4 regions of the Sphingomonas sp. LR59 genome follow, and region 4 is predicted to be linked to each of the others. Evidence: predicted binding sites of a transcription regulator. Region 4 holds the regulator's gene; each other region holds the start of a gene.

Region 1 (7,120 bases), 970 kb from region 4:
CGGGTAGAGCAGCAACTGTCGGCCGCAGGACAGATTGACGCGCGTGCCGGCGATCGAGCGAACGCCTGTCGCCTTCTGCGCTTCCCATGCGCGCACCACGCCTGCGACGGTGCCGATGTCGCTGACCCCGATCGACGGATAGCCGAGCAACGCCGCGGCCGCGAACAGCTCCTCGGGGCTCGATGCGCCGCGCAGCAGTGAAAAGTGCGTGAGGACCTGGAGTTCGACATAGTCTGTCATGCGAACACGCCGTGCATCCACCAGCTGAGATCGCCGGTATCCTCGACGAATCCGTCGCCACGCCGGAACACCCAGTAGCGACCGCCCGCGTCATCCTCGACCCGGTAATAGTCGCGGACCGCCCACACTTCCGCGTCACGGCGCCACCACTCACCGTGGATCCGCTCGGGGCCGTCGCCGGCGACGACCTTGTGCGGCCGACCGCGCCACTCGAACCGCCGGGGCGGCTGATCGGGCATCAACGCTATGACGCCCCACAGCGGTTCGGGTCTGGCCAGCAGACGCGTCGGTCGCCGCCATTTCGGCCATCCCGCGGGCGCCACCACCGGATCGGCGCGCATGACGGCACGCTCGGGCACGTGACTTTCAACAGGGGCGATCCGGAACACCGCGTCGGCGCCGATGCGACCGGCAACGACGTCGACGAGACGGGCCGGATCGCGCACGAGAACCTCACCGGCGAGAACCGCACCAAGATCGACCGCGTCAAGCGGCTCGGTATGCGGCGCCGCCAGATAGAATTGCTCGAGACCCAGACCTGGATCGATCCGCTCGATCCTGAGCTTCATAAGCCGCAACAGGTGCGAGACCTCGCGTGTTGGGCGTGAGGTGCCGACGGCGACGACCTGCTCGGTGCCATCGACGCGTAAGCCACCGAGCCGCAGCGACCGGACGCCGAGCCCCTTCGCACGCAGCAGCTCGGCCATGTCGTCGAGGAGATCCTCCATGACCTGCGCGATCGCGTCTGCGGTGACGATCGGTTCGAGCAATCGGCGCTCGACGATCGGCACGACCTCGTCGGTGCGCGGCGTGATGGGTTCGGCGACGGCGCCGAGGGCCTGATCGAGTCGCGTGATCGCAGCCAAGCCGAGCCGGCGCGCCAAGGGCCCGCGTGCGACAGGCAGGAGATCGGCGACGCGTTCGAAGCCGAACTTGCGGGCCGCAGTGATGGCCGTGCCGGCAAGGCGTAGGGCAGCGACCGGCAGACCGCTGAGCGCTTCGACTGTCCGCCCTGTGGGCACGATCGCGATGTCGGCAGACCCGAACCGGGCCACGGCGTGGGCTGCACCCGGTGTGTCTGCGACTGCCACACGTGCCGTGAACCCAGCGCGCTGACAAAAGGCACGCAGACGCCGACAGAACCGCTCTTCGCCGCCATGAAGATGCGCGCAGCCGGTCAGGTCAAGCCACAGTCCATCGGGTGGCGTGGCCGCGGCGATCGGCGACCAGCGGCGCACCGCGCGTAGCGCGAGTTGATCCAGCAACGCTGCATCCGCCTCGGTCTCGGCGGGACGGATGTCGAGATCGGACACCAGCGCGTGCGCATGGGTCGCGGCCATGCCGATCGTGATCCCCAACGCCGCAGCGCCTTCGCACGCGGCCACCACCTCTTCGCGCCGGCCGACCTTGCCCACCAGCGCGAGCGGCGCCCTGTGAAACGCGGCAACGGTCGCCGCGACCCTGTCGTGACTGTCGGCTTGCGCTGGTCCGTGAAACGGATGGTTCGCCGCCTCCGATCGTCGGCCGAGTTCACGCATGGGCGGCTTGGCATGCGCGGGCAGCGCTGCGATCTGACCTTCCACGTCATGCCTGGTCGGCATATCAGCGCGCGCCCACCGCGCACCCGGCCGCCACCCGCCGCCCCGCGGTACCGAACACGCACCGGGATCGTCGTCGACGGGAAGCTGAAGGGCGGGCCGCTCAGGCGGCCGCGTAGCGTGCCGGTCCAGCCGTCTCAGCCGCTCGATGGCCAAGTGCGGCAGGAACAGCGAGACAACCCGTCTCATCGCAGCCCTCCAAAATCATCGAAAATGCTTCACCGCCACGCTGCCGTGCGACCTCGACCTGCCACCGCGATCGGCCGACACCCGCGACACCCAGCCGTTCGGACGACGCACTGGCGATGCGCCAGCGCGTCCAGGCCGCAGACGGTTCGGCAAGCGGATCCTGGTCGCGGTTACGTCTGCGTCGCAGGATGAGAACGGGAATGTCGGCGTCGGCCGCGACCAGTTGCAGGCGCCGGGTCGCCACCATCGACATCCGGCTTACCTCGGCGATCACCGCCGACGGCGTTCCATCGCGCACCGCGTCCTCGACAACGGCCAGTAAGGCCGCATCGTCACGGGGTTGCGCATGGATTAAGTCGGCAGGCGCCAGCCCTGCCTGCTCAAGGCCGGGTGCATAGAGATCGTTGCGACAGCTTACCCACAGCACCGGTCCGCCTGTATGCGCCGCCTCGCGCGCGGCGATGCCTGTCAGGAACAGCGTTGCTGCGGCATCGTCGACCATCGAACAGCTTTGCGCGGCGACCTCATGCAACGCGCCGGCGCGAAGGCCCCTGCTTGCGAGGCGATCGTCGAGCACAGGGATACCGAACGGCATGATGCGGTGATCCACCACCGGCGTTGCGATTGTCCGCAGGTGGGCGATGGTTGTCGGGAGGGACTCGAGGGCGGTGATCATGATTTCTAGACTCTACATGTTCCCTTTATGTTCCGTTACCGGATGGCGTTGGTCAACTGGGTTTATGTCCCGCAGTTCAGACTCTTTGCTCTTGACCACGGCTCACCGCCGTACGGAACGGTTGCGCAACGAAACGTAAACAGGACGGAACGAATTCGCTTTCGTTCTGAACGCGGCTGACTCATAGAATCGTCATGCCGATCCGCCCCGAGAACCGCTGGCTCTACCCGATCGACTGGCGGCAGCTGTCGCAGACGGTCCGGTTCGATCGCGCGGGTGCTCGGTGCGAAGGATGCAGCAGGCCCCATCTGCGCCGTGTGGTCCATCTCGGCGACGGACGCTGGTGGGATGCCGATGTCCGGTGCTGGCGGTCGGACCGGGGCAAGCGTATTTCGATGAAAGCCGGGTTCGTCCTGGCGTCGGTCCGGGTGACCTATGTCGTCCTGGCCTGCGCGCACCTCGATCACGATCCGGGCAACAGCGCCTCTTCGAACCTCAAGGCGCTATGTCAGCGCTGCCATATGATCCACGATGCAGCCGAGCATCGCTGGCAGCGCTGGTGGAATGTCTTTCGGCTTCGTGCGATCCGCGATCTCTACGAGGATCCTCGCGTCACGCGCGAGCGCATCGCTGGCCGTTAGAGATCGATGTTTCGGGCACGCATTGCCTTGGGCGCCAAATCTGCGATCGGCCCCCGCCCTGCGGCCGCCTCAAAGATTTCGGCGACGTCATGATCCGCGAGGTTGTCCAGCGTGAGGCGAAACGCCGTAACGCTCGCGTCATCCAGTCCGGTCTTTGTCTCGTCGTTCGCCATGGCTAAGGTCCCGCCGGTCTTTCCATTGGAGAACGAATAGCATGAACGTAAGTGACCTGGCCAAGGGCGTCGCTGAGGCGACCGGTTCGAACGAAGCCGATGCGAAGAGGGCGATCACCGCCGTATTCGACCAGATCGCGGCCGCAGCCGTGAAGGGTGAGGAGGTTTCGATTCCAGGGTTTGGCAAGTTCACCGTCAAGGATCGTCCGGAGCGCGAAGGCCGCAACCCCGGTACCGGCGAGGCGATCACGATCGCCGCTTCCAAGAAGGTTGCGTTCACGGCCGCCAAGGGGCTGAAAGACAAGATGTAAGCCGCGCGCGCCGACGGGATCATCTCGTCGGCGCCAACCCTAGGAATACGCTTCGTGTGCAACCGGTATCGTATGACGGCGAAGGAAGCTGACCTTGCGGTCACCTTCGGTATCCGGCCTCCTTATGATAGGGACGAGGAATACCCCGTCGGTGACATCTTTCCGACCGGAAAGAAGACGCCGTTCTACGGCAAGGTGATCGTACAGGACGGCGGTGAGCGTAAACTCGAGCGGATGGAATGGGGCGTACCGACGCAGGTGCCCAGCGCGCGCGACCCCGCGGTTAAGCTCACCAAGTACGTGACGAACGTGCGCAACCTGAACTCGAGCTTCTGGCGCTCGATGTTGATGACGCCTGCGCGACGCTGTCTCGTTCCGGTCACAGCTTTTTCCGAATATGGATTGGCACCCGGCGAAGACGGCAAGAAGCCCCTTCACTGGTTTGACGTGCCGAGCCGTCCAATCTTTGCGTTTGCAGGCATCTGGCGACCGACCGAACGCGACAACGCCTATGGCTTCTTGACCACAGAGCCGAACGCGATCGTGGCGCTCGTCCACCCCAAGGCCATGCCGGTCATCCTACACGACGGCGATTATGATCGGTGGCTTACCGCCCCCTGGGACGATCTGAAGGACTTGGTCGCGGCCTACCCCTCGCAATTGATGCGGGTTGAAGGCTTGGTCACGGCAGACGCGGACCATGCCCGATCGCCTGTGCTATTCTAGCCGTTAAACCTGTAAGGTGACTGACAATGACAGAAGCGACATGGGGCGAAAGCGCCAAGACTCCGGACATCAACTGGCGGAAGAGTGCGTCATTGGAAAACGTGCCCCGTGGTGAAACTGATATTGCCGAGGTGACGAACCTTGAGCGCGCGGTGCGGGATTGGGTCAGGCTGGATCCTGAACATAGAGACACGGCTACCTTGACCACGGATCATCCCGTTCAGATCGAAGGAGTTTCCAGTACGACGTTCACTGGCGAGGCTATCGCAGCAATTGCCGAGCACCTGCCACCTATCCCAAGCGAAAAGGAGTAATAGCTATGGCGAAATCCAGCGTCCGGTTCGAGCGCGGTGACGGATATTGGGTGGCCGAGCGTGACAGCATCGGCTTCACCGGCGCGACCGACTTTGGCCCCGTTGAGTTTCTGATCACCAGCGAAGCGTTGGCCGAGATGCTGAACCCAGAGCTGGAAGGAATTGACCCGGAAACTGCGGTCGAGGTCTTCATCGAATTTGAAAGCGACATTCATCGCATCGCCCAGCGCGAATTTGTGAAACGCCTCGGTGGTGAGCCACCAATCCTGCTTACGACTGCAGATGTAGCGCTTTAGTGCCAAAAGCACGGTTGCAATCCGAGCGGGCTATTGGCCCGGGGCGGCTAACGCTCCGGGCCTACGTCGGCTACATGCTTATTTTAATATAAGCCGCCTTCTTCTCGCTCTTCCGCGCCTTCCTTCTGCGCTTCCTCAAGATCGCTTGGCTTTTGTTCGTCAGCGATTGACTTATCCTCTAAGGTATCTTCCGGCCCTTTGTTGTCGTCCGGAAGTTCATTGACGTCGGTTTCAAAACCAGGGTCTTCCGATTTCGGGGTGGTCATCATGCTTGCTCTCCTTCACCACACCGAACGATCCAAGAAACCGCTCGGTTGCGAACCGGCGGACGATACCCGACACCCGCCCGCAAGCGCTCGCGTTACCGCTCCTGACGAATCTCGATGATGGCGTAGCGTCAGAGGACCGATAGTCGAATGGACCCACTTGCGGTCATTCGCGGCCTCTTTCTGGCTCCCCAACTTCTGCCATCCATTCAGTATTGCAGCAGAGAAGGTGCTGAGCCTCGGCCCTGCACGCTGACTCGCCAGCTTTCAAAGGATGATGAGGCGGCAAAGCTTTTGCCGGCCCATTAACGGGCTGTCGGCTGCATAAGCTCTATCGTGATATGATCGGGGCCTGAAACGTAGGCCACCAACGTTCCCTTCCGTGGACCACCTGGGATCGGCAGCGGATTACCTTTCGCCTTCCATCCTGCTGCCTCGACACGGGCAATGGCGACATGAATGTCCTTTACGGTCAGAGCCAGGTGGGCCGCTCCGATCGATCCTGCGCCGCTGGGCACCGTCCCGTTCTGGAGCCCGTTTGAATATTCCAACAGTTCGATCACGTAGCCGTCTTGTGCCTTGACGATCGCCGTTCTCACTTTCGGATCATCGACACCGGTCACCTGATTCAGGAAGTCGCCCCCCATCTCCGATTGCCGCTCAAGTGTGAAACCGAGCGCTCCCGTCCAGAACCGAACGGCTTCGTCCAAAGAAGACACAGCGAAGCCTGTGTGGTCCACGGCAATTACGTTTGTGGCGTCCGTCATTACTGCCCTCTCACTGGTATGCCGCCCGTGCTTACCACGCGACCGTTCACCATCGTAAACCGCTTTCCCTAAACCCTTTCCCGCATACACTTTCCCAACATGGGCTGGTGGACACGGAGAAACGGAAAGGCTTTGAGCCTTTTAAAGCAGCGAGTTCCAGGATGCGAAAGACCTTGGGAGCAGACGAGCGTGATCATGCAGCGATCAGGCGACCAGCGGCCGCGGAGACCAACAAAAGGACGCCCGCGCCCCTTACCTTGCTTCTTAACTTCGGGCGCTGGTTCATCATGATTTGAGGCTTTCAGTACGCTGAAAGGTCTGCTTATACGGCTTCTAGTGGGGAAACGGCCAGTCCGATCAAGGAACGTCGCAACGCTCAACCGAGCCTCTAATCCGTCGCAATTCAAATTCCTCTCGCAGCACCCTGACCAAGGCTGCTGCCGGCATGGCACGAGAAAGCGGCGCACCTTGCCCCGCCCATTGCGCTCCGAAACCGTGCTCGCCTTGCGCCTTGGCAGCCGCGTGCAAGGCCTTTCCCGCATCATAGGCGATAGGATAATCAGGCGGTCGGCGTTCATCAACCGACTGACTCAGAGCCGTGAACCGGTTGGCCAGCGCACGCGCGGGTCGACCAGAAATTAGCGAAGTGAGGACGGTGTGGTAAGCGCCCTCACCGGTGAGGGCCGCCCGGTATGCATCGTCTGCGGCCGACTCCGGGCACGCGACAAAGGCAGTTCCCAGTTGCGCTGCCGATGCGCCCAGGTCGAGCGCCGCGGCGATGCCGGCGCCGTCCATTATCCCGCCAGCAGCGATGATTGGTAGGTTGTTCTTGCGCACCAGGAGCCGGGTCAGCGCGAATACGCCGAGCGCGTCGTCAGGCGCGATGGGGTCGAAGACACCCCGATGCCCGCCAGCCTCGATCC
Region 2 (7,120 bases), 230 kb from region 4:
CCGCCGTCGGTCTCGATCTGGATGCGCTGGAATATTTTGCGCGCTGGCGACCGGCGCATGCGCATGCCCGGATCTTTGATACGCGCTTCTACCTGGCGCGGTTGCCGGCGGGCGCCCCCGAAGCGCAGGTCGATGCGACGGAGAATGTCCGGCTGCTCTGGGCGACGGCAGCCGATGTGCTGGCGGAGGCCGATGCGGGGCGCGCGACGATCATCTTTCCGACGCGGCGCAATCTGGAACGGCTGGCACAGTTCGCCGACTTCGCTGCGGCCGTGGAGCACGCGCGCGCGCATCCGGTGCGGACCGTGACGCCGTGGACCGAAACGCGCGACGGCGTCGAGCACCTCTGTATTCCGCACGATCTCGGCTATCCGATCACCTCGGAGCCGATGTCGGACGCGGTGCGCGGCTGACATGCGGACGGTGCGACTGACGCTCGGCTGGCTCGTCGGGCTGGCGATCGTCGCGGCGCTCGGCATGATGCTCTGGTCGGGGCTACGCGGGCGCCCGCAGGATCTGCCCTGGACGCCGCTCGATCTCGGTCAGCCGATCGGGATGCTCACCGGACGAAAGCTCACCGCGCTGACCGAGGATTTCCCGCAATGCCGCGCGCTGCTCGATCGCGCGGGGGTGCGCTACACCGTCCTGCCGCCGCGCAAGGGCGAGGGGCAATGCGGGTATTCGGATGGCGTCAGGCTGACCGGTGGCGCTCGGACGATCGCGTTCCTGCCCGCAGGCCTCGGCGTCGCCTGCCCGGTCGCCGCAGCGCTGTCGATGTGGGAATGGGACGTCGTCCAGCCCGCAGCCCAACGCCATTTCGGGGCGCGCGTTGCCAGTATCGATCATTTCGGGAGTTACAGTTGCCGGCGGATCTACGGGCGCGATGCAGGCACCTGGAGCGAGCACTCAACCGCCGACGCGGTCGACATCGCCGGCTTTCGCCTGACCGACGGCACGCGCATCACCGTCGCGCGGGACTGGAAGGGCGACGACGCCAAATCGGCCTTCCTGCGCGACGTGCGCGATGGCGCCTGCAAGGTGTTCGCGACGACCTTGTCCCCCGACTACAACGCCGCGCACGCCGACCATCTGCATCTGGATCAGGCGAACCGTGGCGCGGCAGGGTGGCGGGCGTGCCGGTGATTGGGACAGTCGTCCATCGCCAATACCACCCCGGCGAAGGCCGGGGCCCAATTGGGGGACGTCAATGGCGCGGGGGCGCATCGTTACTGCGACCTCTCCAATTGGGCCCCGGCCTTCGCCGGGGTGGTTGTGACGCTCGGTCGCAACAGTGTCGAAGGGCTCAACACGACCAGAGGATAGGCCTCAGCTCGCCAGCGTCGTGCCGGAATCCACCTTCTCGACCCAGTACGGGAAAAACGCCGGCTGCCGGTTCGACCAGCCCGACGCCGTCGCTGCCGCCTCACTGATCGACTGAAGCAGTTTCCGCCGCAGTTCCGGGTGCAGATGCGGCAACGCGGCCGCGGCACAGAACGCCGACGGCAACCACGGCCTCACCTCTGCCCCGATCAACCGCTCGTACAGAAACCGCAGCGCCGAAAAGCTCGTCAGCCGCCCCTGCCCCAGATCGAACGCTACCAGGGTCATCAACGGCGCCAGGAATGGTTCGATCGCATCGAGGCCGCTGTCGTCGGGCACCATCGCGCGCAGATCGGGAAGATTATTGTAGAGCCGCGCCTGCGCCCGGATGCTTGCCGCCTCGACGACGTCGCGCGACCAGCGCAGCATCGCGTCCTCGCGGTCGAGCCCTACGTCGAGCGAACGGCGGATGTACCGCTGCGTCGAACTCGGAAAAGCCGCAAATTCCTTCATCTCGGCCAGCGTCATCGAGCCCTGTGCCGGTTTCATTCTGGAAGCCATGTCGTCACCCCGCTCTCGTCAAGGAACCGGCAGACTATGCGCTAGGATGGTTAACAACGTTCCTATCGCGCGTCATCTTTCCGTAACGCCAAGCGACCATGAAAGCTGTTGCACTGCAACAAGGCTGCGATGAACCGAACGAAATCGTGCGATTCGATTGCGTTGCGAGGCGTTTGGGCAACAAAAAAGCGCCGGTCGTTGCCGACCGACGCCTGTTCGTTGAGCAGATGCTCGGGTTACGCCTGCTTTTCGCGCAACGCCCGCTCTGCGTCCTCGTCATAGCCCGAGGACTTGGCCGGCTCGCTGCCCGACCCCGGCTGCGTCGCCGAAATTGGATCGCTGCCGTCCATCGACTCGTCGAGCCCGTTGTCGAGACGGGCGTCGGCGCTGTCGGGGTTCTTCTGCAGGCGCTTGCCGATCGACTTGTCCTGACCCGCTTCCTGACGCGGATCGCGACCGGAGCTCTTGCCTTCTGCATCCTTGTCGTCGGGCGCTACCGAAAGGCTGTCCAGCGCGCTCTTGTCTATGTCGGTCATTGCGACGTCCCTTTTTAATCTTGGCGATGACCAACGGTCGAAGGGGCGGAGCGTTCCTGCGCAAGCGCAACGGTCATCCTGACGATAGTCAGGACCCAGAGCCACAAACGCTCCCCCGGAACCCTGAGTCCTGACTTTCGTCAGGATGACGGAGAGTCGAGCGGCGTCACCCTCACCGTCTGCTCCCAGAGATACGCCTGCCCGAACACCGTCATGAACGCGATATCCGTTGCATCACGCCCGACGCAGACCCGCGCAATATCGCTGCACGTCGCCATCTTGGTCGCATCGATCAGCCGCCAGTCCCCTGCCAGCCACAATTCCGCAACCGCATGGAAGTCGGGCGGATCGACGCCCGGCGCATAGGCCGACACGCAGCGTGCCGGGATTCCGCCGGCGCGCGCCAGCGACACCAGCAAATGCGAATAATCGCGACACACGCCCGAGCGCGACGCGAACGTATCGAGTGCGGTCGTCTCCCCACTGCTCGATCCGCAGCGATAATCGAGCGACTGGTACACCCACTCGGTCAACGCCGCCGCCAGCGGCCCACCTTCCAGCCCGCCGAACTCGCGTGCGACGAAACCCTCGAACCGATCCGACGGACAATAGCGGCTAGGCATCAGATACGGCGTCAGTTCCCCATCGAGCATGCGCGGCGGCGTCGCCGGATACAGCTCGAGCTGAACGCGCTCGCGGTTCACTGCGACGATGGCCTTATATTCGGCGGTAAACCGACCATGCCCGCGCGACCAGCAGCGCTGGCCGATCCCGTCTTCGCCACGCACCGCGCGGATCGGGCTGTCGGACCACAGGGTAAGGGACTCGGACTCGATTTTCTGGTCGGCCATCGCCGCCGCCTCGATCTGGAGAAGCACATCGGCATCCCCCGTGATCCCGTAATCCAGACGCACGTCGATCGAGAGCCGCATTGCGCGTCCCATTCCTGTCTCAAGGCCATAAAGAAAGGGCCCGGCGGTGTCCCGCCGAGCCCTGCGTTCTTACAACCCTTAGCGGGAGTTAGTTGCGGCTGCTACCAAACAGACGCAGCACGAACATGAACATGTTGATAAAGTCGAGGTATAGGCTCAGCGCCGACATGATCACGACCTTGCCAACCATGTCCGTGCCAGCGACCTGCGCGTACAGGCTCTTCGTACGCTGCGTGTCGTAGGCGGTGAGACCTGCGAACAGCAGCACGCCGACGCCGCTGATGACCAGCTGCATGACGCCCGACTGCAGGAACATGTTGATCAGACTGGCGACCAGCAGGCCGACGACACCGATGATCAGGAACGTGCCGAACGCCGACAGGTCGCGCTTGGTGGTGTAGCCGTAGAGGCTGAGACCAGCGAAACCAGCTGCGGTCGCAAAGAACGCACCCGCGATCGACGTGCCGCTATAGACCAGGAAGATGGTCGACATCGACAGGCCCATCAGGACGGCAAAGCCCCAGAAGAGCAACTGCATCGTGCCCGTGGACATCCGGTTTTGGCCGAAGCTCATGCCGAACACGATCGCCAGCGGCGAGAACATGATGACGTACTTCAGCGGGCCGCCGGTCATGAACACCTGCGCGGCGGGCGATTCCGCACCGCCCCACGCGAACAGCATTGCGACGATGCCCGTCAGAAGGACTGCCGAGCCCATGTAGTTATACACGGACAGCATGTACGACCGGAGACCAGCGTCATAGGCCTCGGTACGCTGGCCCGTGGCCGTCGTTCCGAACGGCGCGGCGCGGGGCCGGGGGTCAGACCAATTAGCCATTGTGAAATCAGCTCCTTTGTCCGGCATGGTGCCGGTTACGGTGAATATCGTCTTTTACAGGACGCTTTTCAAGCTGAGTGGTTGCATCGGCGCTGTGGTTCGCGGTTAACCTGCCGCAATTTCCATAGTGCCGTCTTGTTGCCGTTGGCGCTTCATTGGCTATCCATCGGTTTGCTGACTTAATGGGAGCCGACCCATTATTGGCAGGACGATGCGGATATGCCTGCGTCGATGATCCCCGGCAGATACGCGGCGTTGGTATAGAACAGCCCCGTCCCGCAGGTCCGGTCCTCGCTAAATGGTCGCTTATTGTTCCACACATCGCCGCACCGCGCGGGCGTTACCCGCTTGCCCCATGGCCCCCCGTTCCCTACCTGTTCACCGGTGAACCAGATCGCCCAAACGTCCGCGCCGCATGCCGAGCCCCCTATCTCCGCGGCCTCAATCCGCCGCAGCGCGAGGCGGTGCTGACCACCGATGGCCCCGTCCTGATCATCGCCGGCGCGGGTACCGGTAAGACTGCGGCGCTCACCGCCCGGCTCGCGCATTTGATCTTCACCAAGAAGGCATGGCCGTCGGAGATCCTGAGCGTCACTTTCACCAACAAGGCTGCGCGCGAGATGCGCGAGCGGGTCGGCCGGCTGGTCGGCGACGCGGTCGAGGGCATGCCGTGGCTCGGCACGTTCCACGCGATCGCCGCGAAGATGCTGCGTCGCCACGCCGAACTGGTCGGGCTGCAATCGAATTTTACCATCCTCGACACCGACGACCAGTTGCGGTTGCTCAAGCAGCTGATCCTCGCCGCCGACATCGACGAGAAGCGCTTTCCGACGCGCAGCCTCGCTGGGCTGATCGACCAGTGGAAGAACAAGGGGCTCGTCCCCGCCGACATCGATGCGGGCGAGAGCGAGCGCTATGCCAATGGCCGTGGCGGCGAGCTGTACCAGCAATACCAGACGCGCCTGATCGCGCTCAACGCGTGCGATTTCGGCGATCTGCTGCTCCACATGCTCGTCATCCTGAAGACGCACCGCGACGTGCTGGCGCAGTATCAGCAGCGCTTCAAATACATCATGGTCGACGAGTATCAGGACACCAATTCGTCGCAATATCTCTGGCTGCGGCTGCTCGCGCAGGAGCGCAAGAACATCGCCTGCGTCGGCGACGACGACCAGTCGATCTATTCGTGGCGCGGCGCGCAGGTCGAGAACATCCTGAAGTTCGAGCGTGACTTTCCGGGCGCGAAGGTCATCCGGCTCGAACAGAATTACCGCAGCACGCCGCATATCCTCGGCGCCGCATCGGGCGTGATCGCAAACAATGGCGGGCGGCTCGGCAAGCAGCTGTGGACCGAGCGCGATGTCGGCGAGAAGGTGAAGGTCATCGGCGTCTGGGACGGCCCCGAGGAAGCGCGCCGCGTCGGCGAGGAGATCGACATCGTCCGGCGCTCGGGCAAATCCTTGGACGAGGTCGCGATCCTGGTCCGCGCGCAGCACCAGACGCGCGAGTTCGAGGACCGCTTCATCGCGATCGGCATGCCGTACAAGATCGTCGGCGGCTTCCGCTTCTACGAACGCGCCGAGATCCGCGACGCGCTGGCGTATTTGCGCGTGGTCAACCAGCCGGCGGACGACCTCGCCTTCGAACGCATCGTCAACGTCCCCAAGCGTGGGCTCGGCGACAAGGCGGTCGCGCGCATCCACCAGCTCGCGCGCGCCACCGGCACGCCGCTGACCACCGCCGCCGCGCGCATCCTCGATACCGACGAACTGACCGGGGCAGCGAAGAAGTCGCTTGGACGGCTGGTCGGCGACATCGCCCGGTGGCGCGACATGGCGACCAGCCTGCCGCACGCCGAACTCGCGCGGCAATTGCTCGACGAGAGTGGCTACACCGCGATGTACCAGGCCGAGAAATCGGTCGAGGCGACCGGGCGCCTGGAGAACCTCAGCGAACTCGTCCGCGCGATGGAGGAATACGACTCGCTCGGTGCGTTCCTCGAACACGTGTCGCTGGTGATGGACAACGAGGGCGGGGCGCAGGATCCGCAGGTCACGATCATGACCATCCACGCCGCCAAAGGCCTCGAATACGACACGGTCTTCCTGGTCGGCTGGGAGGAAGGCCTGTTCCCGTCGCAGCGGTCCTTGGACGAAGGCGGCGTGAAGAGCCTCGAGGAGGAACGCCGCCTGGCCTATGTCGCGATCACGCGTGCACGCCGGCTGGCTGTCATCATCCACGCCGCCAACCGCCGCATCTATGGCCAGTGGAACTCGTCGATCCCCTCGCGCTTCGTCGCCGAACTCCCCGCCGAGCACATCGACACGGAAACCACGATGTCCGGCGGTGCAAGCCTGTGGCAAGCCAACTGGTCCGACCGCGCCGACCCGTTCGCGGATGTCGCTCGCGGCACCGGCCGCGGTCCCGGCTGGCAGCGCGCATCGGGCACCGGCAGCACCTTCTCCACCAAACCCGCCCGCGTCGTCGAAAGCCGCGCCAGTGCGATCAGCCTCGGCAACAAAGGCCGCGACGACCTGTCGCTCGGCATGCGCGTGTTCCACCAGAAGTTCGGCTACGGCGAGATCGCCGAAATTGAAGGCAACAAGCTGGAGATCGACTTCGAACAGTCAGGCCGCAAGCGGGTGATGGACAGCTTCGTGACCATAGGGTGAAGTAAAGCGTCGGCACTCGCTATTTGCCTAATTCAACCAATCATTTTTCGCCTATTCCCGTAAACTTGCAAATCCCGAGCAATTTTGAGATCATCTCTCCAAGACTTCGAGTCGGGGGCGGATACATGTCGGGTAACAAGCGAATGATTCCTGAGATACGTTCTCGACTTCGTGAGATCGCAGACGAGTACGGCATCGAAGAACTTCACGATCTAGCCGACGAAACGTATCGAAATTCGCCCGTCACACGCGCCTCGGTGC
Region 3 (7,120 bases), 1.0 Mb from region 4:
GTAGAAACGTGCGACGCGTCGCCGTATCGAACGCACCCCGGAGTAAAATTCGGCCTGGCGTGCGACCCGGCAGGAATTTGAGATGACCCTACAGACGGCCGAGGCCGATTTCTTGACCGGCGGCGGCGAGATGGCCGCGATGATCCGCGCGCATGACTGGTCGACGTCTCCGTTGGGGCCGATCGAGCAATGGCCGCAATCGCTGCGGTCGATCGTCTCGCTGATGCTTGCCTCGGAATTCGCGATGTGCGTCGCCTGGGGACCCGAACTCGGCTTCCTCTACAACGATCATTACGCGCGGATCCTCTACGACAAGCACCCCGCCGCGCTCGGCGGTCGGCTCGATGTCATATGGTCGGAACTCTGGTCGGACATCGGCCCGCTCGTCGACCGCGCTCTCGGCGGCAAGGCGTCGTTCTTCGAAAACCTGCCGCTGGTCACCAATCGCAAGGGCTATGACGAGGAGACCTGGTTCACCTTCTCCTATTCGCCGGTGCGCGACGAAAGCGGCGCGGTCGCCGGCATGTTCTGCTCAACCTACGAAAGCACCGAGCGAGTCCAGACCGAACGCGCACTGCGCGACGAGCGCGAGCGAATGAGCCAGATGTTCGCGCAGGCGCCGACCTTCATGGCGATGCTGCGCGGGCCCGAGCACCGGTTCGAGCTGACCAACCCCGGCTACGACAAGCTGATCGGCCACCGTGAAGTGCTGGGACGCACGGTCGCCGAGGCATTGCCCGACGCGGTCGAACAGGGGTTTCTGGACCTGCTCGACGGCGTGTTCACGAGCGGCGACGCCTTTACCGCGCGCGGCATGCTGTATGCGGTCCAGGCCGAACCCGGCGGCCCGATCGACGATCGCTATGTCGATTTCGTCTACCAACCGATCCGCGACGCGACCGGCGCGGTCGTCGGCGTGTTCGTCGAGGGCGCGGACGTCACCGATCGCAAGATGCTCGAACGCGATCTGCAATCGCTTAATGCCGACCTCGAACAGCGCGTCCGCGATCGCACGCAGGAACTGGTCGAGGCACAGGAAGCCCTCCGCCAGGCACAGAAGATGGAGGCGGTCGGCCAACTCACCGGCGGTATCGCGCACGACTTCAACAATTTGTTGCAAGGCATCACCGGCAGCCTGGAGATCGTCCAGCGCCGCGTCGCGCAAGGCCGCGTGAGCGAACTGGACCGCTTCATCACCGGCGCCACCGCCGCCGCCAACCGCGCGGCCTCGCTCACCCACCGCCTGCTCGCCTTCTCGCGCCGCCAGCCGCTCGATCCGCGCCCGGTCAAGGTCAACCCGCTGATCGCATCGCTGGAGGACCTGCTCCGCCGGACCATCGGCGAGCAGGTTGAGCTCAAGATGGTGCTCGCCGCCGGCCTCTGGACGACGCTGTGCGATCCCAACCAGCTCGAGAATTCGCTGCTCAACCTGGTCATCAACGCGCGCGATGCGATGCCGCATGGCGGCAAGCTGACGATCGAAACGGGCAACGCGCTGCTCGATGACCATTTTATCGCCAGTCAGCGCGACGTCCGCCCAGGTAGCTATGTCTGCATCTGCGTCTCGGACACCGGCACTGGCATGTCCGCGGACACGATCGCCAAGGCGTTCGAGCCGTTCTTCACCACCAAGCCGATCGGCCAGGGCACCGGGCTCGGCCTGTCGATGATATACGGCTTCGCGCGCCAGTCGGAAGGCTATGCGAGGATCTACAGCGAGGTCGGCCAGGGCACGACGATCAAGCTGTATCTGCCGCGCCATTACGGCGAAGCGGAGCAGGACGAGGCGCTGCCCTGCCTGACGCAGGATCACACCACCGACGCGGGTGAGGTCGTGCTGGTGGTCGAGGACGATACGGTCGTCCGGTCGCTGATCGTCGAGGTGCTCGGCGAGCTCGGCTATCAGGCGGTCGAGGCGCATGACGGCCCCACCGGTCTCGAACGGTTGCGGACGATGGACCGGATCGACCTGCTCGTCACCGACATCGGCCTGCCGGGGTTGAACGGCCGCCAGGTCGCCGACGCCGGCCGGGCGATGCGCCCGGGGCTGCGCGTGCTGTTCATGACCGGCTATGCGGAAAACGCCGCGCTCGCGGCGGGCTTCCTGGAACCGGGCATGTCGATGATCACCAAGCCGTTCGCGATGGAGGCGCTGGCCACGCAGATCCGGACGATCATCGAGGGCTGAGCCAGAACCCCCATCCAATGCCACCACCCCGGCGAAGGCCGGGGCCCAAATGGAAAGGTCGCAGTAACGACGCGCAGCGCTCCGTTGGCGACGTCCCCCAATTGGACCCCGGCCTCCGCCGGGGTGGTGGTGGTGGTGTGGGCGGGATCCCGAACAATTCCCGTTCCCCCGCGAAGGCGGGGGTCCAGGAATCACGCAGGACGACGCTCGCGGCTCCTGGGCCCCCGCCTCCGCGGGGGAACTAGAAACGGCGGAAGTCACTCAACGCCCCCCCGCCCTGCGTTACAACCAAAGCAACATTTGCCACTTTGACCCCTGAAATAATTTTTCGTTCCCGCCCCGTTCCCTTGCACATCGCGAACCCCGCAGAACTCCACGCGTCGCGAATCCTCGGCTCGCTCAACCCGCTCACGAACACGACGAACCGAACCCCCGACACCCCCGCACCCCCTTGCGTCTCATCGCGCTTTGGCACAATCTCTTGGGGTTGCGTTCGGGGGCGGACCCAATCGCTGGTAGAACAACCTTCGCATAGTCCTGTGCGATATGACCGTAAGCGCGCCTTCCACCGCCGCGATGGTCACTTTTTGTTCTCCCGTTAGGGGCCGTCCGATGGTAGCATGGCGACAGGCGACCGATTCGAACGAATACAGAACACTAGGAGCGGTTTCGATGGATTTCAGAGACAGCAGCCGGGATAGCGACATGACCACAGACACGATCGAACAAGCAGCCCCCACCATCGAAGCCGAGGCTCCGAAGGCCCCGCGCCAGGCGCAGGACAGCCACTCCGTGCGCGCGCAGATCTACCCGGTCGAGGTCGATCACAGCCGCGACGCGCTGCTGACCGAATTCGGCAAGGACACGCTGAAGGATCGCTACCTGCTCCCGGGCGAGAGCTACCAGGACCTGTTCGTCCGTGTCGCCTCCGCGTACGCAGATGACGCCGGCCACGCGCAGCGTCTCTACGACGCGATCTCGAAGCTCTGGTTCATGCCCGCCACCCCCGTTCTGTCGAACGGCGGCACCGGCCGCGGCCTGCCGATCTCGTGCTACCTCAACTCGGTCCCCGATAGCCTCGGCGGCATCGTCGACACTTGGAACGAGAATGTCTGGCTCGCCTCGCGCGGCGGCGGCATCGGCACCTATTGGGGCAATGTCCGCGGCATCGGCGAGCCGGTCGGCCTCAACGGCAAGACCAGCGGCATCATCCCGTTCGTCCGCGTCATGGATTCGCTGACCCTCGCGATCAGCCAGGGTTCGCTGCGTCGCGGTTCGGCCGCGGTCTATCTCGACGTCTCGCACCCCGAGATCGAGGAATTCCTCGAAATCCGCAAACCCTCGGGCGATTTCAACCGCAAGGCGCTGAACCTCCACCACGGCGTGCTGATCACCGACGACTTCATGGAAGCCGTCCGCAATGGCGAGGAATGGCATCTCCGCTCGCCGAAGGACCAGGCGATCCGCGCCACCGTCGATGCGCGCTCGCTGTTCCAGAAGCTCGTCGAGACCCGCCTCCAGACCGGCGAGCCGTACATCGTCTTCGCCGATCACGTGAACAAGGCGATGCCCAAGCATCACCGCGAGCTCGGCCTCAAGGTCTCGACCTCGAACCTGTGCTCGGAGATCACGCTGCCGACCGGCAAGGATCACCTCGGCAACGAGCGTACCGCGGTGTGCTGCCTGTCGTCGCTGAACCTCGAGACGTGGGATCAGTGGAAGGACGAGAAGGGCCTGATCGAGGACGTCATGCGCTTCCTCGACAACGTCCTGCAGGACTATATCGACCGCCACGAGCCCGGCATGGAACGCGCCGCCTACAGCGCGGGCCGCGAGCGCTCGGTCGGGCTCGGCGTGATGGGCTTCCACAGCTTCCTCCAGGCACGCGGCATCCCGTTCGAGGGCGCGATGGCGAAGTCGTGGAACCTGCGCATGTTCAAGCACATCAGCAGCCAGGCCAACGAAGCCTCGATGCAGCTCGCGATCGAGCGTGGCCCCTGCCCCGATGCCGCCGATGTCGGCGCGATGGAGCGGTTCAGCTGCAAGATGGCGATCGCACCGACCGCGTCGATCTCGATCATCTGCGGCGGCACGTCGGCGTGCATCGAGCCGATCCCGGCGAACATCTACACGCACAAGACGCTGTCGGGCAGCTTCTCGATCAAGAATCCGTATCTCGAAAAGATGCTGAGCGAGAAGTCGAAGAATTCTGACGCCGTCTGGAACTCGATCCTCGAACAAGGCGGTTCGGTCCAGCATCTCGACTTCCTCTCGGTCGAGGAAAAGGACTGCTACAAGACGTCGTTCGAGATCGATCAGCGCTGGCTGCTCGAACTCGCCGCGGATCGTACGCCGTACATCGACCAGGCGCAGTCGCTGAACCTGTTCATCCCGGCGGACGTCGAGAAGTGGGATCTGCTCATGCTTCACTTCCGCGCGTGGGAGCTCGGCATCAAGTCGCTCTACTACCTGCGTTCGAAGTCGGTCCAGCGCGCGGGCTTCGCCGGCGGCGTCGAGGCGGACAACACGATCGACCTGCGCCAGATCGACGTCGAGTCGAAGGATTACGATGAGTGCCTTGCCTGCCAGTAAGGCCTCTCGGCGTTCAAGCGTGACCCCGGCCCGTGCATCACGGACCGGGGCGCGCCTGACGCAAAAACCCCGGCCCGCGCGAAGCGGACCGGGGTTCGGGTTGGCTATGCGGCGCGTTCGATACGCACCGCGTTCGCGTCAGGCCTCTTCTTCGAACGTCACCGCCACGTCGGCGTTGGCGGAAAGCCGGACCTTGCCGTCCTCGATATCCGCAACCAGCCCGAGCGAGATGAAGTGATGATGCCCTTCATGGCTGCCCGTGCCCTCGACGACCTGCGCGCCCGAGTCCTTCTTGGTCAGCTTGATGCGGTTGCCTTCGACCTTGTCGACGGTGCCGACATGGACGCCGTCCGCGCCGATGACTTCGGCATGTTCCTGGATCTTGGTTGCATCGACCATGGTCGTTCTCCTGTTTGGGGTTCGGGTGCTGAACGCGCGCCGGGCGAGTTGGTCGCATGACGTATGGTTCAGCTATCATGTTCGTGGTCGCAGGCGTGCTCGGAATCGTCGGCACCGCGATGCTGCTCCGTTTGCGCAGCCCGAGCATCACCGAGCAACAGACCTACGCGTTCCGCATGATCGGCATCATGCTCACCTCGGGCGCGATCGTCCTCGCAATGTCCGCCGCCGCGATGTGGCAATGGAGCACCGAGACATGAAACACGCGACCTGATCCCACCAGTTTCCCGCTATAAAACCCATCTTCCGAAAGGCCTACCATGTCCCTCCTCCACGCCTCCAAGCAGTACAAGCCGTTCGAATACCCCTGGGCGTTCGAGTTCTGGAAGCGCCAGCAGCAGCTCCACTGGCTCCCCGAGGAAGTGCCCTTGGGCGAGGATTGCCGCGATTGGGCGCAGAAGCTCAGCGATCACGAGCGCAACCTGCTCACGCAGATCTTCCGCTTCTTCACGCAGGCCGATGTCGAGGTGCAGGATTGCTACCACGAGAAATACGGCCGCGTGTTCAAGCCGACCGAGATCAAGATGATGCTGACCTCGTTCAGCAACATGGAGACGGTCCACATCGCCGCCTACAGCCATCTGCTCGACACCATCGGCATGCCCGAGAGCGAGTACGGCGCCTTCCTCGAATATGCCGAGATGAAGGAAAAGCATGATTACATGCAGAAGTTCACCGTCGACAACGACGAGGACATCGCGCGCACGCTGGCCATGTTCGGCGGCTTCACCGAGGGCGTCCAGCTGTTCGCGTCGTTCGCGATGCTGATGAACTTCCCGCGCTTCAACAAGATGAAGGGCATGGGCCAGATCGTCACCTGGTCGATCCGCGACGAGAGCCTCCACTGCGAGGGCATCATCAAGATGTTCCACACCTTCTGTCAGGAGCGCCAGTGCCTGACCAAGGCGGTGAAAGACGACATTGCCGACGTCTGCCAGACGACGATCCGCCTCGAGGACAATTTCATCGACCTCGCCTTCGAGATGGGCCCGGTCAACGGCATGACCCCCAAGGAGATCAAGAAGTACATCCGCTTCATCGCCGACTGGCGCATGACGCAGCTCGGCCTGAAGCCGATCTACATGATCGACGAGCACCCGCTGCCCTGGCTCGCGCCGATGCTCAACGGCGTCGAGCACGCCAACTTCTTCGAACAGCGCGCCACCGAATATTCGAAGGCAGCGACCAAGGGCCAGTGGAACGACGTCTGGGACTCGTTCGACAAGCGCCAGACCGCGAAAAAGGGTCCGATTGCGAATGTCGACCTGAGCGAAGTTCGGGACATGTTCAGCGACTCGGTTGCGGCTGAATGACCGGCCTGCTGCATCGAGACCGCGATCGTGTACGATTTTGACGGCACATTGTCGCCAGGCTCGATGCAGCAACACAACCTGTTGCCGGAAATGGGATACGCCGACGCGGACATCTTCTGGCAAGAAGTGAAGGCGCTCAATCGAGAGATCGATGGCGACGAGATTTTGACATACATGCACCTTCTTCAACAAAAGGAAGGTGACCATATGTCAAAGGAGCGCCTTGCTTCTCATGGCGCCTGCTTGCCGTATTTTGCGGGTGTAGACGACTGGTTCCCCCGCATTACGGAGTACGGAAAGCTAAGAGGCTTAGACGTAGAGCATTATATCATAAGCTCTGGCCTTGATGAGATCATCGAGGGCACAACCATAAGGAAGCACTTCAAACATATTTTCGCGTCGAAATATGCTTATCGGGATGGCAAACCCCTTTGGCCGGCAGCTGCCGTAAATTATACCGGGAAAACTCAGTATCTTTTCCGTATAAATAAGGGTGTGCTAAACCAGTCGGACGACAAGGCCGTTAATCGTTGGATACCAATGAACGAACGCCCGATACCCTTTGAAC
Region 4 (7,120 bases):
GAGTGGGTTGACTTGTCTGGCCGTGGGGCAGGGCGGGCGTGCGGCGCGCGCGCTGGCGATTGGTCTGCTGACTGCGGGGCTCGGTCTTGGGCTGATCTGGGCTCGGTCGGAATCGGTGGCACGACCGGTGTTGGGCGGCCCGACGATCGCGAGCTTCTCGGCGAAGGTTGAGGCGATCGAACCGCTGGTGGCGCGGAAATTGGTGCGATTGACGGTTCTGCCACTTGGCAAAGGTGTGGAGACTAATGGGCAGCCGGTTGCCTTGCCTTACCGGGTCCGCGTCAACCTCGCGGAGACCGATGCGCCTAAGCTGCTCGGGACCGGGGCAGTCGTACACCTGCGCGCTCGCCTGATGCCGCCGCCTTTGCCAGCGGTGCCAGGCGCCTACGACTTCGCCCGGGTTGCGTGGTTCGGCGGTATCGGCGCGACGGGACGCGGTTTTGCACCGGTTGCTGTGACGACGCCGAGCGGATCGGGCGCCGGCATTCGCGTCGCTCTGTCGCACCATATCGTCTCGCGACTGGACGGCAGCGCAGGCGGCATAGCGGCAGCGCTCGCAACGGGTGACGTTGGTGCGATCAGCGAAGAGGATTCGGAGGCGATGCGCCGGGCGGGCCTCGCACATCTGCTGTCGGTTAGCGGGTTGCATATCACCGCGGCGGTGGCAGCGACGATGTTGATCGTGCTGCGGCTACTGGCGCTCAGTCCTTGGCTGGCGCTTCATGCGCGACTGCCGCTGATCGCTGCATTGGCGGGTGCGGCGGCGGCGATCGGCTATACCTTGCTGACCGGGAGCCAAGTGCCGACGATCCGGTCGTGCGTGGCCGCGTTGCTCGTGCTGGCGGCACTGGCGATGGGACGCGAGGCGATGACGTTGCGGCTCGTCGCGGCGGGAGCGGCGTGCGTCATGCTGGTATTGCCCGAATCGGCAGCCGGACCGAGCTTCCAGCTGTCGTTCGCGGCGATCACCGCGATCATGGCGCTGCACGAGCATCCTGTGATCCGCGCGTTCTTTGGTCCGCATGACGAAGGACGCGGGCGCAAACTCGCGCGGGGTGTCGCATCGCTGCTGTTGACGGGCCTGCTGGTCGAATTCGCGCTGATGCCGATCGCGGTCTATCATTTCCACAAGGCGGGGCTGTACGGCGCGTTCGCCAACATCGTCGCGATCCCGCTGACGACGTTCGTGGTGATGCCGCTGGAAGCGTTGGCACTGCTGCTCGATGCGGGCGGTCTTGGCGCGCCGATCTGGTGGCTGGTCCAACGCTCGCTCGATGCGTTGCTCTGGCTGGCGCATATCGTCGCCAGCGCTCCCGGCTCGGTGCGGTCGTTGCCCGCGATGCCGACGGCGGCGTTCGCGCTAATGATCGTCGGGGGATTTGGATTGCGCTCTGGCGGACCCAGTGGCGACGCCTCGGGCTGATGCCGCTGGCGGCCGGCGCGATCTGGGCGCTGACCACGCCAGCGCCTGACGTTCTGGTGACGGGAGACGGTCGCCACGTCGCGGTACGAACCGCGGCGGGGCTGGCGATGCTGCGCGACCGGGCGGGCGACTATACGCGCGACATGCTGGCCGAGAATGGTGGGGTGGATGGCGAGCCGCTCCTGCTCGCGGACCAACCCGATGCCCGATGCAGCCGCGATCTGTGCGTCACAGATATCGCTGGACGAGGACGGATGTGGCGCATCCTAGCGACCCGCAGCGCCTATATGGTTCCGATTGCAGAGTTCATCGCCGCCTGCCGCGGCGCCGATGTCGTCGTCAGCGACCGCGGTCTGCCGAAACGTTGTGCGCCGCGGTGGCTGAAGCTGGATCGTCGTGTGCTCCGGCGGACGGGCGGTGTCGCGCTGACCTTGGGGAGCGGGACAGTCGTGACCATCCTGAATGCAGACGATCGTCACCCCTGGCGCGATCCGCCTCTCCTCGAACGCACCGCGCACTCGTTCAAGCCGGGACATGGCAGGTTTCATAACGCAGCGTCAGCGTTTCGCGCCAGCCGAGGCCGTCAAAAGTAGAATGTTCACGCGAAGGCGCAAAGGCGCGAAGGTGATGCGATTCGGGAGACATTCACACCTCCATGAACGATAAGTCGACGTCGGTTTTTCGGTGGTCTGCGAAGGCAAATAGACGCCGATCTAAGCACCACATCTTCGCGACTTTGCGCCTTTGCGCCTTTGCGTGAACAAAATCATCCGTAGCCGTATGCGATCCCAGCGCGAAGAATTGGTTCACGCGGAGCCGCGGAGAAGTTTTTTACGATGGATGAATCGGGCTGGCTATTGTTCGGTCTTACTGCCGCAGGCATTGGAACAGCTTCGTCTCTCGCCGAACGCAATACCTCCCCGTCTCCGCGTCTCCGCGCGAACAAATTCTTCGGCTGTGTGGGTGATTGGCGACGAAATGTTCGCGCAAAGGCGCAGAGGCGCAGAGATTGAGGGTTCGAGTCGAAGTCGCGCTTATGCATCGGAGCGGGAGAGGGGCTTCCGGACGCTTGGCGGTCCTTGCTTGGGCATGTCGAAGAACTGTTCCCGACAGCTCCGAGTATCGAGTATATCGCTTAGTCTGCCGATCAGACGCGGTCACCGTCGCTAGCGGGAACGAGCGACTTAGCTCACCAGCTTGAGCGGGCGCTTTTCCTTAGCAACTAAAAACCGTGATCGGCCTGCGTCGCTGTGGCGCAGGCCGGTCCCGGTCATTCAGTCATAGCGGCGGAGGATGCCGGATAGTTTGCCTTGGACGCGGACTTGGGCGGGGGCGTAGCGTTGGGGGTCGTAGGCTCGGTTTGCAGGGTCGAGGCGGACCATGGCGCCTTCGCGGCGGAAGTATTTCAGGGTGGCTTCGCTGTCTTCGATCAGGGCGACGACGATCTCGCCGTCTCGGGCGGTCTCGGTGCGGCGAATCAGGGCGTAGTCGCCGTCTAGGATACCGGCCTCGACCATGGAGTCGCCGGAGACTTCGAGCGCATAGTGTTCACCCGAACCCAGCAGTGCGGCGGGGACGGCCAACATCGTGCTGCCTTCGAACGCTTCGATCGGGACGCCGGCGGCGATGCGGCCGTGGAGGGGGATCTCGACGACGTCGTTCGCTGGCTGTGGCGCGGTAGCGGGCGCGGGCTTTACGTTCGACGCCTTTGATGGCGCCTTTTTCTCGGCACGCTCGGGCATGCGAAGCACTTCGAGTGCGCGCGCGCGGTTCGGCAAGCGGCGGATGAAGTTGCGCTCCTCAAGCGCGCTGATCAGACGGTGGACGCCCGACTTCGACTTGAGGTCGAGGGCGTCCTTCATCTCCTCGAACGACGGCGAGACGCCGGTTTCGTTAAGGCGATCATTGATGAAGCAGACGAGTTCGTGCTGCTTGCGCGTGAGCATGGCGGTTCTCCGTCCGGAACAGACTGGGAACTTCTATGGAACATAATTAACGCCGTCAAGCGCTCGTGTTACGCGATCACGAGGATTTCCGCCGATTCGCCCTCCCTTGCCGCCGGGGCGTCGCCGGGACGGACGATGAGGCAGGTCGAGCGTGCGAGCGTAAGCAGCATCGAACTGTCCTGGATCGTCGAAGCATAGGCTTTGCCGTCGCGCAGTTCGGCGCGGAGATAGTCGGTGCGGGCGTTGTTGGCGGGCAGGTCTTCGCCGAGCAGCGCGTGGGTCGACTGGGGGAGCGGGTCGCGCGCGCCCGCCATGTGCGCGACGACGGGTTTAACGAACAGCGTCGCGGTGACGAACGCGGAGACCGGGTTACCGGGAAGGCCGAGCACCATCATCTCGCCGATCCGGCCGGCCATCATCGGCTTGCCGGGGCGCAGCGCGATCCGCCAGAAATCGATGGTGCCGCCGGCGGCTTCGATCGCCGGGCGGACGAGGTCGTGGTCGCCGACCGATGCGCCGCCGGTGGTGACTAGGAGGTCTGCCTGAACGCTTGCGAAGGCTTTGCGGAGGATCTCGAGATTGTCGGGCAGGATGCCGAGATCGATGATGTCGACGGGCATGTCGGCGAGCATCGCGGCGAGCATGATGCCGTTCGATTCGGGGAGCGCTACGCCGTCGGTGGTGGAGCCGGGGGGACGAGTTCGTCGCCGGTGGCGGCGACGGCGACGCGGATGCGGCGGTTGACGGTGAGGCTGCCGTGGCCGCCGGTTGCGGCGACGGCGATGCGGGCGGGGCTGAGGCGGTCGCCGGCGGCGATCAGGCGGGTGCCGGTGGAGAAATCGAGGCCCTTGCGGCGGGTGTTGCGGCCGAGCGTCGGGGGGCCTTCGCCGGCTAGGATCAGGGTTGCGCCGTCACGCTCGGCTTCTTCCTGGACCATGACCGTGTCGGCGCCGTCGGGCATGGCGGCGCCGGTGAAGATGCGGGTGGCTTCACCTTGGCCGACCTTGCCGGTGAAGGGGCGGCCGGCGGCGCTTTCGCCGATGACGGTCCAGGGGCCGGGGAGGTCTTCGAAGCGGATCGCGTAGCCGTCCATCGCCGAGAGGTCTGCGGCGGGCTGCGTGCGGCGGGCGAGGATGTCCTCGGCGGCCCAGCGGCCGGCGGCTTCGCGCAACGTCACGGTCTCGTAGCCGACGCGAGGGGCCATGGCGAAGAGGCGGGACTGGGCTTCGGCGACGGGGACTAGGGTCATGCTTTTGGCTCTGATATTACGTGGTTTTCCTGCTGAAAGTGCAGGAAGTTCACACGCTGGGAGACTTTTGGCGGGCGCAGTTCTGGGGTTCAGGTTTGGAACGGTCTCGTCCGGTAGAAGGTCCGGCGGGAGGGTGTGAGTTTCGGCCTTGTCTGGCGCTTTGCCATGGGTTTGGGGTGTAGGACAGGTGTTGTCGGGACTGCGGCTGCTGGCAGGGCGGTCCGTCGCAGCTACTGCCTCCTTGTTCTCCCGCGAAGGCGGGAGCCCAGTCTGGGTCCCGCCTTCGCGGGGAAACAGGGGTTGGGCGGAGGGCGGTCGCTGTAATGTTGGCCTTCCCAATTGGGCCCCGGCCTTCGCCGGGGTGGTGCTAGTTCGCCGGGGTGGTGCCACTTCGCTGGGGTGGTGCTGGTAGGTTGGTGCCGTTTTTTCCAGGTCGGCGAGTGGATGCGGATGATGGCCTTCGCGTCCTTCGAACCTCTGGCCAGCGCGGGTTCATCCGGTGTGGGGCTTTGTTTGGGGAAAGAGACACCAGATCAGTATGATGACGCGTAATCAGCCTCGGGCGAGAGACAGGATCGGGGCGGCGGTGGGCGCCGTGCTGTTGCCGGGGGTGCTGGGCTATGCCCTGCTCAGTGGGCTGGTGGTGTCGATGCCGGCGGCGGTGAGCGATGCGTTGAAGGTGTTCGATGCGGCGCCGCCTCCGCCACCGCCGCCCGAGGAGAAGGTCAGGCCTCGGCCTTCGCCTAGCCGGAAGCCCGAGGGGGCTGCGTCGCCGCCTAATTTGAAGTCGAAGGCTACCGAGGTGGTGGCGCCGCCGCCGGTGGTGCCGGTTGTGGTGCCGCCGCCTGTCGTGATTGCGGAGAAGGCGGGGGTGGGGGCGCAGGCTACGGCGGGCGCTTCGGATGTGCGCGGGCCGGGGACGGGGAGTGGCGGGATCGGCAATGGCACCGGGAGCGGTGGGTATGGCAATGGCGACGGCGGGGGTGGTGAGGAGACGCCGCCGCGGTGGCGCAAGGGGCGGCTGAAGGACTCCGACTATCCGGACGACGGTGCCGAGACCGGGATCAGAGGGCGCGTATTCGTGCGGTACGTGGTCGAAACCGATGGGCGAGTCTCGCGGTGCCGGGTGACCCGGTCGAGTGGGAGCCGGGAGCTTGATGCACTGACGTGTCGGCTGATCGAGCAGCGGTTTCGGTATGATCCGTCGCTGGATGCGGCAGGGCGACCGGTGGAGTCGACGATCGTGGAGAGCCACGACTGGTCTATGGATGACGATTGAAGTCCAAAGCTACGCGCGTTCTGCTTGGCTTGCCCTCACCCTCGCCGCCTTTGGCGTCTATCCCTCTCCCCGTTGGGGAGAGGGTTTTCTTCTACGCGGCCCAGTTGCCGGATTTGCCGCCGGACTTTGCGCGGACGCGGATGTCGGTGAGGACCATCGTCTTGTCGATCGCTTTGGCCATGTCGTAGATCGTCAGGAGCGTGACCGTGGCGGCGGTGAGCGCTTCCATCTCGACGCCGGTCTTGCCTTCGGTCGAGGCGGTGGCGGTGGCGGTTACGCCGGTTTCGTCCACCACGAGGTCGATTTCCACCTTGGTCAGCGGGAGCGGGTGGCAGAGCGGGATGAGGTCGCTGGTGCGCTTGGCAGCCATGATGCCGGCGACGCGCGCGACGGCGAGGACGTCGCCCTTTTTCGCGGTGCCGGCGCCGATCGCCGCGGCGGCTTCGGCGGACATGGTGATACGGCCGGAGGCGATGGCTTCGCGTGCGGTGACCGCCTTGCCGCCGACGTCGACCATTCTTGCCGCGCCGGCTTCGTCGATGTGCGTCAAGCCGGTCACCCGACGAGCGCTCGGGTGGCGGCTTCGACGTCGTCCTGGCGCATCAGCGCTTCGCCGATCAGGAAGCAGTGGATGTCGTGCGCGGCCATCGCGTCGAGTTCGGCGCGCGTCGTGAGCCCGCTCTCGGCGACGAAGGTGCAGTCCTTCGGGGCTTTGCCGACGAGGTCGTAGGTGCGCTGGAAATCGACCGAGAAGTCGCGCAGGTCGCGGTTGTTGACGCCGATGAGGCGCGACTTGAGCCGCAGCGCGCGCTCCATCTCGTGTGCGTCGTGGACCTCGACCAGCACGTCCATCCCGCATTCGAGCGCGGAGGCCTCGATCTCGGCCATCTGGATGTCGTCGAGTGCTGCGACGATGATCAGGATGCAGTCGGCGCCGATCGCGCGCGCTTCGGTCGACTGCCACGGGTCGACCATGAAGTCCTTCCGCAGCACGGGGATCGAGACGGCGTCGCGCGCCGCGGTCAGGTAGGCGTCAGAGCCCTGGAACCACTTTTCGTCGGTCAGCACCGAGAGGCAGGCGGCGCCTCCGGCTTCATAGGCGCGGGCGTGGGCGACCGGGTCGAAGTCGGCGCGGATCAGGCCCTTCGAGGGACTCGCTTTCTTGATCTCGGCGACCAGCGCGTAGCCGGTCTTTGCGTCGAGTGCGGCGCGGAAGCCGCGGG

The links. The regulator LexA, encoded in region 4, represses DNA repair genes until DNA is damaged. The targets are predictions, from matches to a motif close to GTTCCNCNCTTGTTCT.
Region 1: the regulator LexA is predicted to act here: its motif matches at 2,722-2,737, upstream of QP164_RS03440 (ImuA family protein).
Region 2: the regulator LexA is predicted to act here: its motif matches at 4,488-4,503, upstream of QP164_RS08840 (ATP-dependent helicase).
Region 3: the regulator LexA is predicted to act here: its motif matches at 2,767-2,782, upstream of QP164_RS12530 (ribonucleoside-diphosphate reductase subunit alpha).

The regions. Positions count from the first base shown of each region.
Region 1 covers NZ_JASPFL010000001.1:723,259-730,378, reverse strand. Annotated here, with positions in the region: partial or broken gene QP164_RS03450 (error-prone DNA polymerase) at 1-240, opposite strand, end outside; gene QP164_RS03445 (Y-family DNA polymerase) at 237-2,027, opposite strand; gene QP164_RS03440 (ImuA family protein) at 1,942-2,703, opposite strand; gene QP164_RS03435 (hypothetical protein) at 2,898-3,344, shown strand; gene QP164_RS03430 (hypothetical protein) at 3,341-3,517, opposite strand; gene QP164_RS03425 (HU family DNA-binding protein) at 3,559-3,828, shown strand; gene QP164_RS03420 (SOS response-associated peptidase) at 3,883-4,554, shown strand; gene QP164_RS03415 (hypothetical protein) at 4,581-4,868, shown strand; gene QP164_RS03410 (DUF1488 family protein) at 4,874-5,164, shown strand; gene QP164_RS03405 (hypothetical protein) at 5,248-5,433, opposite strand; gene QP164_RS03400 (VOC family protein) at 5,736-6,197, opposite strand; gene QP164_RS03395 (NAD(P)H-dependent flavin oxidoreductase) at 6,555-7,120, opposite strand, start outside.
Region 2 covers NZ_JASPFL010000001.1:1,928,114-1,935,233, forward strand. Annotated here, with positions in the region: gene QP164_RS08810 (NUDIX hydrolase) at 1-413, shown strand, start outside; gene QP164_RS08815 (extensin-like domain-containing protein) at 415-1,143, shown strand; gene QP164_RS08820 (hypothetical protein) at 1,327-1,881, opposite strand; gene QP164_RS08825 (hypothetical protein) at 2,118-2,417, opposite strand; gene QP164_RS08830 (transglutaminase-like domain-containing protein) at 2,558-3,349, opposite strand; gene QP164_RS08835 (Bax inhibitor-1/YccA family protein) at 3,438-4,187, opposite strand; gene QP164_RS08840 (ATP-dependent helicase) at 4,562-6,859, shown strand.
Region 3 covers NZ_JASPFL010000001.1:2,701,761-2,708,880, forward strand. Annotated here, with positions in the region: gene QP164_RS12525 (ATP-binding protein) at 83-2,188, shown strand; gene QP164_RS12530 (ribonucleoside-diphosphate reductase subunit alpha) at 2,894-4,780, shown strand; gene QP164_RS12535 (DUF2171 domain-containing protein) at 4,919-5,179, opposite strand; gene QP164_RS12540 (hypothetical protein) at 5,236-5,439, shown strand; gene QP164_RS12545 (ribonucleotide-diphosphate reductase subunit beta) at 5,500-6,552, shown strand; gene QP164_RS12550 (HAD family hydrolase) at 6,580-7,120, shown strand, end outside.
Region 4 covers NZ_JASPFL010000001.1:1,696,477-1,703,596, reverse strand. Annotated here, with positions in the region: gene QP164_RS07665 (ComEC/Rec2 family competence protein) at 1-1,423, shown strand, start outside; gene QP164_RS07660 (hypothetical protein) at 1,423-2,016, shown strand; gene lexA (transcriptional repressor LexA) at 2,698-3,369, opposite strand; partial or broken gene QP164_RS07650 (molybdopterin molybdotransferase MoeA) at 3,438-4,618, opposite strand; gene QP164_RS07645 (energy transducer TonB) at 5,205-5,897, shown strand; gene moaC (cyclic pyranopterin monophosphate synthase MoaC) at 5,989-6,456, opposite strand; gene trpC (indole-3-glycerol phosphate synthase TrpC) at 6,453-7,120, opposite strand, start outside.